Linked DNA regions of Arthrobacter sp. ERGS1:01. The protein of the gene in region 3 interacts with the protein of the main gene of each other region in a pairwise test. Links are inferred from orthologs where the notes say so. Each region holds a gene or a part of one and is shown on either strand. Other genes may lie near its edges. The genes, in order: trhO, dnaE and rplL.

Region 1 (3,118 bases), 280 kb from region 3 along the record:
CGGGGTTGCGCCTCAAAACATCCAAGGCCCGGGCCGCCACGCGTCACACAATCTTGACGCTGGCATGTGAGCTGGATTACGGTGAGTACCATACAACAACGCTCAATGAGGAGAATGTTTGGCCATGCCACAGGAATCAGAGTTGAAAACCCGCGTACGCCAGGTGTGGCACGCCGTCTGGGACGACGGCGACGTCGACGCCCTGGACTCATTGCTGGCCGACGATTTTGAGCGGACCGCCCATGGATCGACCCATCCGCTCAGCGCCGCGGAGTTCAAGGACGCGGTCCGCACCACCCGCGAAGCGTTCCCGGACCTGACCACCACGGTTGAGGACCTAATCGAGCAGGACGGTCATCTGGCGATCTATTGGAGCAGCACCGGCACCCACCGCAACGAATTCTTCGGCGTCCCGGCCACGAACCGCCAGGTCAACACCTACGGCTCGAATTTCTGCACGTTCACCGACGGCCGGCTCAGCAAGGAACGCGTCACCTGGGACCCCCGCCAACTATTGACCGCCCTGGGCATCACATCACTGGGAGACGACTAATGACCGACACCATGCTTACCCCGCCGCAGCTCAACGATCCCGACCCCGCCATGATGAGGGGCTTCAACCGCCAATTCGTCACGGGAGTCACCGTGGTCACCACCCGGGAGGGGGAAAAGGCACGCGGCCTGGCCGTGAATTCCTACGCCACGGTGTCCCTGGACCCGCCGCTGATCATGGTCTGCATCCAGCGCACCTCATCGACCTACCCGGCCCTGCACGCGGCAACCCACCTCGGCGTGAACATCCTGGCCAACGACCAGCGCGACGTCGTCTCGGTGTTCTCCTCCAAGGCGGAGGACAAATTTGCCACGATCGACTGGCATGAGGGGCCGCACGGCTCCCCGCTGATTGACGGTTCGGCGGCCATGCTCGAAGCGGAAATCCGTGAACGGTTCCAGGCCAAGACCCACACGGTGTTTATTTGCCGGGTCCGCCATGCCGACGTGAACGACAAAGCGCCCATGGTCTACAAGGCCGCCCGTTTCTACGACGGCGACAGCCTGCAGGAACTGCCCCCGGAGTAGCCGGGCGCACCCGGCCGGGGACGCCGTCGTCGTTCTTTGGCTAGTCCGTGCAACCCTGGGGGCACTGCAGGGTGGCCGGGTCGGCGGAGCAGTCGGCGCAGTACAGGTTCAGGTTGCGGCAGCTCGGGTTGGAGCAATTCTCGAACTTGTTGGTGGGGTTTTCGCAACGGATGCAGCGGCCGATCGTGGCGGCCTCGTCGCTGAATTCCATGTGCATGCGCTTGTCGAACACGTACAGCGAGCCCTCCCACAGGCCCTTGTCCTTGAACGTCTCCCCGTAGCGGACGATCCCGCCGTCCATCTGGTAGACCTCCTTGAAGCCGCGGTTCACCATGAGTGAGCTGAGGACCTCGCAACGGATGCCGCCCGTGCAGTAGGTGACCACGGGCTTGTCCTTGAGGTCGTCATACTTGCCGGAGTCGAGTTCGGTGATGAAGTCGTGGGTGGTGGCGACGTCGGGGACGATCGCGTTCTTGAATTTGCCGATTTGGGCTTCGAAGGCGTTGCGGCCGTCAAAGAAGACGACCTCCTCGCCGGCGGTCTTCTTGGCTGCGACGAGCTCGTGAAGTTCCTCGGGCTTGAGGTGCGTGCCTCCGCCGACGACGCCGTTTTCGTCGACTTTCAGTTCGCCGGGGGCGCCGAAGCTCACGATTTCATCGCGGGCCTTGACGCTCAGGCGCGGGAAATCGTCGCCCGTGCCGTCGGACCACTTGATGTCGATGTCCTTGAAGCCGGCGTATTCGCGGGTGGTCTTCAGGTACTGCTTGAGGTCCTTGATGTCGCCGCCGACGGTTGCGTTGATGCCGTCCTTGGAGATGAGGATCCGGCCCTTGAGCCCGAGCTTCTCGCACAGGGCCCGCTGCCAGAGCCGCACCGCGTCCGGGTCCCGGACAGGGGTAAAACCGTAAAAGAGCACAATCTTGTTCAAAGCCACGTATTTAAGCGTACTTTGTGCCGCCAAATGCGGGCCCGCGCGTGGATCGCCCGGGCTGTTCGTGGCAAGGGGGTCCGGTGCGGCATAGGCTTGGTGCATGACATCTGGTTCCACTGAACTTGAGGAACTGTTAGACGCCTGGTTTGCCGGTTGGACAGCGCTTCGAAGTTACAAAACCGCCTTTGACACCGGCTATCCCGCCGCCCTGCGCCTGGACCGCAGCGGCGACTGGGAATACTTCATCTGCGATCCGCAACCGGCGCCCTTCGCATTGCTTGCCGCCGAGGTGGCCCGCTCCACGAACCGGGCCATGTGCGTGCTTGGCCCGGACATCCACCGCTACGTCAAGCAGGCCCATGAGGCCGGGCTGGGCATGCTGTCGGTGTCGGAACAAGTCATGACGGTCGACATGGACATGCAGGACAACCAGGACCCGTTCCTCGTGGAGCCCGAATTGGAGCTCCAGGTGACCCGTATTGGCGGGCGCCGGGTGGCCAGTGCCTGCGATGCGCGATTTTCCGGAGCCATTGTGAACGGTACGACGGTGCTGGCCAGCGGCAAGGTGGCGATCTACGGCGAATACGCCATTTTCGACCAGGTCGAAACCCACCCGGAGCACCGGCGCCACGGCTATGGCCGGCTCATCATGCAATCGCTGACGGCCCACGCCAAGGAGTATCCCGTGACGACGGGTCTGTTGTTGGCCAGCACCGACGGGCAGCGGCTGTACTACAAGATGGGGTGGCGCAGCGTGGCTGCCGTGACGGTGCTGGTGCCGCGGGCCCGTTTGGAGCGCGGCCTGGCCTGAGGGACCGGCCCGAACGGGTTGTGCCTGGCGGGGCGCCGGGGCACGCGCCGTTGGACGCCGTCGTCGGTCTTCCCGGGCGGTGACACAATGATGGGGTGTCCGCCAACAATTCGTTGATCTCCCTGCTTGGCCGGGGTGAGAGCCCTGCCCAGCTTCAGCATGTCCGCCGCATCCCGGCGCGCCAGGCCGTGACGGTGCCGTGGCCGGACTGGGCGCATTCCGATCTGGTGGAGGCATACTCGCGCTTGGGTGTTGCGTCGCCGTGGCGGCACCAGGTGGCCGGGGCCGAGGCCGCG
Region 2 (4,223 bases), 2.3 Mb from region 3 along the record:
CGAGGACGCTGATCGCGCCCAGCATCAGGTCCCGCGGCAGCCAGACTGCGTAGTCGGTGCCGTTGCCATAGAACGCCCCGCCCGGTGCGGCCAGCCACCACACGACACCCCAGCCGATCCCGGCAAGGGCCGAACCCAGCAGCCACCGCTGCCAGGTGCCGGCCGTCGACAAAGGCGCGTGCACACCGCCGGGCCGCGCATGGCGGCGCGGCACGGGCGCGGCGGCACCCGTGGCCTGACCGGCGTCGAACCCTGGGTAACCGGTGCTTTCGGGCAGCTTTTCACTCATGGCACCACCCTAACCCGTCAACCCGCGCCTTCCGGCTATCCCTCAAGGCAGGTGGGGCCCAGCAGGACCTTCAGGTCGCCAAAGAGTGCCGGCGTGGGGTTGACCCGGTGGTGTAGCGGCAGCTTCATGACCTTGATGCTGCGGGTTCCGCTCAGGTGCATCTTGACCTCGGTGTTGCCCCGGTGGGTGCCCAGCACGTCCTTGAGCGCCAGCAGCACCGGTTCTGTGGCCTTGTGTTCGGGCATGGAGATCACCAGCGGGCCGGCCAGTCCCTCGGTCAGATCCGGCACCGAGAGTTCCATGGCGTTGAGCGTGATGGCGCCGTCGTCGCGCTTTTGCAGCCGTCCCTTGATGACCACGATCAGGTCCTCGGCCAGGATGGTGGCGATGGGGCCGTAGACCTGGCCAAAGAACATGACCTCCACCGAGCCGCCCAGGTCCTCCACCTCGCAGCGCGCATACGGGTTGCCGCTGCTCTTGGCGATGCGCCGCTGGAGGCTGGTGATCATGCCGGAGATCGTGATGATGTGGCCGTCCTGGGGGCCGTCATCCGCCAGCACCTGGGTGATGGACATGTCCGCGTTCTGGCTCAGGATCCCTTCCAGGCCCTGCAACGGGTGGTCGGAGACGTACAGGCCCAGCATGTCGCGCTCGAAGGCGAGCTTGTCCTTCTTTTCCCACTCGGGCAAATCCGGGATGTCGGTGACGAGCGCGGACTCTTGTTCGGCGTCGTCGCCCCCCAGCCCGGCGAAGAGGTCGAACTGACCCACGGCCTCGTTGCGCTTAAGGGTGATGACGGAGTCGATGGCCTCCTCATGGATCATCGCCAGGGCCCGGCGCGGGTGGCCCAGGGAGTCGAACGCACCGGATTTGATGAGGGATTCAATGGTGCGCTTGTTGCAGACCACGGCCGGGACCTTCATGAGGAAGTCGGAGAAGCTTTCAAAGTTCCCCTTTTCCTTCCGGGACTCGACCAGGGCGTTGACCACGTTGGAGCCGACGTTGCGGATGGCGCCCATGCCGAAGCGGATATCCTTGCCGACCGGGGTGAAGTTCAGCGCCGACTCGTTGACGTCGGGGGCGAGCACGGTAATGCCCATGTGGCGGCACTCGTTCAGGTACAGCGCCGACTTGTCCTTGTCGTCACCGACGGACGTCAACAGGGCTGCCATGTACTCGGCCGGGTAGTGCGCCTTCAGGTAGGCGGTCCAATAGCTGACCACGCCGTATGCCGCCGAGTGGGCCTTGTTGAAGGCGTAGTCGGAGAACGGCAGCAGGATTTCCCACAGCGTCTTGACAGCGGCGTCGGAGTAGCCGTTGTCGAGCATGCCCTGGTGGAAGCCGGCGTACTGCTTGTCCAGCTCGGACTTCTTCTTCTTACCCATGGCGCGGCGCAGGATGTCGGCCCGGCCCAGCGAGTAGCCGGCCAGCTTCTGCGCGATCGACATCACCTGCTCCTGGTACACGATCAAACCGTAGGTTCCGCCCAGGATCTCCTCCAGGGGCTCCTCAAGCTCCGGGTGGATGGGGGTGATGGGTTGCAGGCCGTTTTTGCGCAACGCATAGTTCGTGTGGGAGTCCGCACCCATGGGACCGGGCCGATACAGGGCCAGGACGGCCGAGATGTCCTCGAAGTTGTCGGGGCGCATGAGTTTGAGCAGCCCGCGCATGGGGCCGCCGTCGAGCTGGAACACGCCCAGGGTGTCGCCGCGCGCCATGAGTTCATAGGAGCCGGGGTCATCGAGCGCCAGCCCCTCCAGGTCAAGCTCAAAGTCCTGGTTGGCCTTGATGTTCTCCAGCGCGTCCGTGATGATCGTGAGGTTTCGCAACCCCAAAAAGTCCATTTTGATCAGCCCCAGGCCCTCGGCCGTGGGGTAGTCGAACTGGGTGATGACCTGGCCGTCCTGGAATCGGCGCATGATCGGGATGACGTCGATGATCGGGTCGGAGCTCATGATGACGCCGGCGGCGTGCACGCCCCACTGGCGTTTGAGCCCCTCCAGGCCCTTGGCCGTCTCAAAGACCTTGGCGGCTTCCGGATCGGTCAACAGGAGCTGGCGGAAGTCCCCGGCCTCGCCGTAGCGCTTGGACTTGGGGTCCTCGATGTCGTGCAGCGGGATGTCCTTGGCCATGACGGCCGGCGGCAGCGCCTTGGTGAGGGACTCGCCCATGCTGAACGGGTAGCCCAGCACGCGGGAGGAATCCTTGAGCGCCTGCTTGGACTTGATGCTGCCGTAGGTGACGATCATGGCCACACGCTCGTCGCCATACTTTTCGGTCACGTACTTGATGACCTCATGCCGGCGACGATCATCGAAGTCGACGTCGAAGTCGGGCATGGAGACGCGTTCCGGGTTCAGGAAGCGCTCAAAGATCAATCCGTGGTGGATCGGATCCAGGTCGGTGATGCGCATGGCGTAGGCCACCATGGAACCGGCACCCGAACCACGGCCGGGTCCCACCCGGATGCCGTTGTCCTTGGACCAGTTGATGAAGTCGGCCACCACCAGGAAGTAGCCGGGGAAGCCCATCTTGTTGATGACGCCCAGCTCGTAATCGGCGCGCTCACGAACGTTGTCGGGGATGCCGCCCGGGTAGCGGTAACGGAGCCCCGTATCGACCTCCTTGACCAGCCAGGACGTTTCGTCGTCGCCGGGCGGGCAGGGGAACTTGGGCATGTAGTTGGCGTTCTCGTTGAACGAGACCTCGCACCGCTCGGCGATGAGCAGCGTGTTGTCGCAGGCCTCGGGCAGTTCGGAGAACAGGGCGCGCATTTCCGCCGGCGACTTCAGGTAGTAGCCGCTGCCGTTGAACGCGAAGCGGGAGCCGCCGTTGTCATAGGTGGGTTCGAGCAGCGTGGAGCCCGACTGCAGGGCCAGCAGGGCCTCGTGGGCCTTCGCGTCATGTTCGTGCGTGTAGTGGAGGTCGTTCGTGGCGACAAGGGGAATCTGCAGTTCCCGGGCCAGCTTGAGCAGGTCCTTCGTGACGCGGCGCTCAATGTCGAGCCCGTGGTCCATGAGCTCGCAGAAGTAGTTTTCCTTGCCGAAGATGTCCTGGAATTCGGACGCGGCGGCCTTGGCCTCGTTGTATTGGCCCAGCCGGAGCTTGGTCTGCACCTCGCCGGACGGGCACCCGGTGGTGGCGATCAGGCCGGGGTGGTACTCGTTGAGCAGTTCGCGGTCCAGGCGCGGGTACTTGCCGAACACCGAATCCAGGGAGGCCAGGGAGGACGCGCGAAACAGGTTGCGCATGCCCTGGTTGTTGTAGCTGAGCAGCGTCATGTGCGTGTAGGAGCCACCGCCGGAGACATCGTCCTTCCGCTGGCTCTCGTCCGTGCGCCACTTCACGCGGGTTTTGTCGGTGCGGGCCGTGCCCGGGGTGACATAGGCCTCCACGCCGATGATGGGCTTGACGCCGGCGTCGGTGGCCTTCTTCCAAAAGTCGAACGCCCCGAAAAGGTAGCCGTGGTCGGTGGTGGCCAGGGCCGGCATGCCCAGCCGGTTGGTCTCCTCGAACAGCTCCGTCAGGCGCGCGGCACCGTCAAGCATGGAGTATTCGGTGTGCGTGTGAAGATGGACAAAACTGTCAGTCGATGAGCTAGCCACCGCACCATTCTACGGTGGCCGCCTGAGTGCCGACGCCCAAGTTCGGGTGCCCCTCCCCTACCCCGACGCGGTATCACCTTTGGCACCTTCCCGCCCAACGCGGTATCACCTTTGGCGCCAAATGGCGGAACGCCCTCCCACCAGGTGAGAGAGCGTTCCGCTCCATTGCGCCAAAGCTGATACCGGGTCGCGGGAAATCGAACCAAAGGTGATACCGCGTCAGTGGAAATCGAGCCAAAAGTGATACGGCGTTGGGTCTAGTGGTCTCCGCGGAGGTGGCCCAGGGCGTAGTCGAGGTCCTGCGGGTAGGGGCTCGTGACGCTGACCCA
Region 3 (3,121 bases):
CGCCTGAGCATCAGCCGGATCTCCCAGGACGAAGTGGCCGCGGCCTCCCACCAGCGTGCCGCCGCGGCTGTTGCGGCCGGGGTGTTCGACGACGAGATCGCCCCCGTCACGCTGGTCCAACGCAAGGGCGACGACCTGGTTTTGACCGGTGATGAGGGCATCCGCGCCAACACCACGGTGGAGACCCTGGCCCCGCTGCGGCCGGCATTCTCCGCCGACGGCGCCATCACCGCCGGCAACTCCTCCCCCTTGTCCGACGGCGCGGCCGCCATGGTGCTGACCACGCGCGCCTACGCCGAGGCCCACGATCTGCCCTGGCTGGCCGTTGTGGGCGCCCCGGGACAGGTGGCAGGCCCCGACAACTCCCTGCATTCCCAGCCCTCCCACGCGATCCAAAGCGCGCTGGACAAAGCCGGCTGGACCACGGACGACCTCGACTTCCTTGAAATCAACGAGGCCTTCGGCTCGGTGGTGGTGCAGTCCCTGCGCGATCTCGACGTGCCGCTGGAAAAGTGCAATATCCACGGCGGCGCCGTAGCACTGGGCCACCCGATCGGCGCCTCCGGCACCCGGCTGGCGCTGCACGCCGCCCTTGAACTCTCCCGCAGGGGCTCCGGCAAGGCCGCCGTGGCGCTCTGCGGCGGTGGCGGCCAGGGCGAGGCGTTGCTCCTGTTCCGGGACGCGAAGTGAGCACCGAACCCCAGGGCCACGCCCGGGTCAGCGCGGATGCCGCCGCACGCGGGCTGAGCGTGGAGATCTTTCCCCGCCCCGCAGCCAACTCGCTGGTGGAGGCCGCCTCCCTCATGGGCATCGAGCCGTCAGACATCGTGAAGTCGCTGGTGGTCAAGCGCAGCGACGACACTTTCCTGTTTGCCCTGGTGCCCGGCGGCCGGTCCATTTCCTGGCCCAAGTTGCGCGCCGTGGTGGGGGTCAACAAGCTGCAGATGCCCAAGGCCGACGTCGCCCTGGCCGCCACCGGCTACGAGCGCGGCACCATCACTCCCCTGGGCAGCACCACCGCCTGGCCGCTTTACGTGGACGAGGCGGTGCTGGGTCGCCGGGTCGCCATGGGTGCGGGCGAGCACGGCTACAGCATGTTCGTCGACGCCGACGCCCTCATCGCCGCCTTCGAAGCCACCGTGGCGGACATCTCTGTCCCCGAGTAGCAACGCCGTATCATCTTTGGCGCTCCCCGGGGCGACGCCGTATCACCTTTGGCGCTGATTTGATGAACGCCGTATCACCTAGAGATCGCAAGGTGATACGGCGTTCATCGTTTTCCCGCCAAAGGTGATACCGCGTCCGCCGTTTCGGCACCAAAAGTGATACCGCGTCCGGGGGAAGGGCGCCAAAAGTGATACGGCGTCGGGACGCAAAGAAGCCCCGCACCAAACGGTGCGGGCTTCTTCGTGAAAAGCGAGAGATTACTTGAGGGTAACCGTGGCGCCGGCAGCCTCGAGGGCTTCCTTTGCCTTCTCGGCAGCTTCCTTGGTGGCGCCTTCGAGGACAGCCTTGGGAGCGGAGTCAACGACGTCCTTGGCTTCCTTGAGGCCGAGGGACGTGATGGCGCGCACCTCCTTGATGACTGCAATCTTCTTGTCGCCAGCGGACTCGAGGATAACGTCGAATTCGGTCTGCTCTTCAGCTTCTTCAGCTGCGGCACCGGCCGGACCGGCAACTGCAACAGCAGCAGCGGTAACTTCGAAGACCTCTTCGAACTTCTTCACGAACTCGGAGAGCTCGATGATGGTCAGTTCCTTGAAAGCTTCAATGAGCTCGTCGTTGGTGAGCTTAGCCATGGGTGGCGCTCCTTCTGTGTACTTGGCCCGGAGGCCGAATCTTAAAACCTAAGCCCTCATGGATTTAGGGAAAAACTACAGGGGACAAGCCCCCATGAGGACTAGGCCTCGGTGGTCTCTGCTTCAGCAGCCGGTGCTTCTTCAGCGGCGGGAGCTTCTTCAGCAACCGGAGCTTCTTCGGCGGGTGCGGCTTCAGCCGGAGCGCCTTCGGCAAGCTTGAGGCGCAGGGCGTCGAGGGTGCGCGCAGCGGCGGCCATCGGAGCCTTGAGGATGCCGGCAACCTTGGCCAGCTGCAGCTCGCGGGATTCCAGAGCTGCCAGTGCGGCAACCTCAGAAGCGTCGAGAGCCTTGCCTTCGAAGATACCGGTCTTGATGATCAGTGCCTTGTTGGCCTTTGCAAAATCCGTCAGGCTCTTTGCTGCCGCAACAGCGTCACCCTTGATGAAAGCAATGGCGGTGGGGCCGCTGAGCTGACCTTCGAAAGCGTCAACACCAGCTTCCTTGGCCGCAATGGCAGTCAGGGTGTTCTTTACAACCGAGAACTTGGTGTCCTGGCCGAGAGAAACGCGCAGCTCCTTGAGCTGTGCAACGGTGAGCCCACGGTATTCGGTTAGGACTGCTGCAGTCGACTCGTTGAAATCTTGTGCGATTTCTGCAACTGCGGCCACCTTTGTTGGCGTTGCCATAACCCTCCTTCCGGGAATTAGTGCCGGTCCTTCAGGTCCCCATCCGCGCCACCCTTGCGGGATCAAACGGAAAAACAAAACGCCCCGCACAGATGTACGGGGCGTTTTCGCAGCGGATCCTTTGTGGATTTTCATCCAGGTTCAACACTGCTCATAAGCTTTGTGCACCTGCGCTGGCCGTCCTGATACGGACTTTCGGATGAAAACCTGCCCGGCTCCAACGTTGCAAGGCGCATGATGCACCTGGCTCGTGGGGGTGATTTCCATCGACCAACGGTCTTTGGTTCTTCAAGGTTATACGACGCCGGTCCCCGACTCCAAATCGGCGGGTGCTCCGAAGCGTGCTACAGGGCGGAGTCGAACTCCTTTTGCCACTGCCCCGTGACCCCGGCGGCGGTGAATCCCAGCTGGTCGTTGACGGAGATCATGTAGTTGTTGTCGGCGGCGTTCCAGGTGTAGACGGTGCGCGAATGCGGAAACTCGACGGCCAGCCGTTCGAGGTTGGCGACCTTGATCTGCAGGCCAAGCTCCCGGCCCCGGTGGTCGGGGTCCACGATGGTGTCGTCCTGGTAGACGACGTCGTCGCGCTCGCCCAGCACCGAGATCGAGGTGAAGGCCACCAGCTCGCCGGTGGCG

The links.
Region 1: the proteins of rplL (region 3) and trhO interact in binary tests that used the Escherichia coli proteins (3 or more experiments, as listed by UniProt). The link is inferred for Arthrobacter sp. ERGS1:01 from one-to-one orthologs.
Region 2: the proteins of rplL (region 3) and dnaE interact in binary tests that used the Escherichia coli proteins (3 or more experiments, as listed by UniProt). The link is inferred for Arthrobacter sp. ERGS1:01 from one-to-one orthologs.

What each region holds. Positions count from the first base shown.
Region 1 is NZ_CP012479.1:3,568,397-3,571,514, forward strand. What follows is about bases 68-3,037. They hold trhO (oxygen-dependent tRNA uridine(34) hydroxylase TrhO), read right to left. Parts: upstream 2,015-3,037; coding sequence 1,121-2,014; downstream 68-1,120. Other genes in these bases: AL755_RS24195 (ester cyclase), read left to right, coding at 125-553; AL755_RS24200 (flavin reductase family protein), read left to right, coding at 553-1,080; AL755_RS20110 (GNAT family N-acetyltransferase), read left to right, coding at 2,112-2,822. UniProt on the Escherichia coli protein: Catalyzes oxygen-dependent 5-hydroxyuridine (ho5U) modification at position 34 in tRNAs, the first step in 5-carboxymethoxyuridine (cmo5U) biosynthesis.
Region 2 is NZ_CP012479.1:986,658-990,880, reverse strand. What follows is about bases 125-4,199. They hold dnaE (DNA polymerase III subunit alpha), read right to left. Parts: upstream 3,838-4,199; coding sequence 325-3,837; downstream 125-324. Other genes in these bases: AL755_RS08315 (RluA family pseudouridine synthase), read right to left, coding at 4,152-4,199; AL755_RS08325 (hypothetical protein), read right to left, coding at 125-289. Also shown: more of AL755_RS08325, read right to left, coding at 1-124; more of AL755_RS08315, read right to left, coding at 4,200-4,223. UniProt on the Escherichia coli protein: DNA polymerase III is a complex, multichain enzyme responsible for most of the replicative synthesis in bacteria. This DNA polymerase also exhibits 3' to 5' exonuclease activity. The alpha chain is the DNA polymerase catalytic subunit.
Region 3 is NZ_CP012479.1:3,285,254-3,288,374, forward strand. The notes cover bases 113-3,085. They hold rplL (50S ribosomal protein L7/L12), read right to left. Parts: upstream 1,800-3,085; coding sequence 1,425-1,799; downstream 113-1,424. Other genes in these bases: AL755_RS18835 (acetyl-CoA C-acetyltransferase), read left to right, coding at 113-690; AL755_RS18840 (aminoacyl-tRNA deacylase), read left to right, coding at 687-1,166; rplJ (50S ribosomal protein L10), read right to left, coding at 1,901-2,485; AL755_RS18855 (GNAT family N-acetyltransferase), read right to left, coding at 2,830-3,085. In the rest of the region: more of AL755_RS18835, read left to right, coding at 1-112; more of AL755_RS18855, read right to left, coding at 3,086-3,121. UniProt on the Escherichia coli protein: The binding site for several of the GTPase factors involved in protein synthesis (IF-2, EF-Tu, EF-G and RF3). Is thus essential for accurate translation.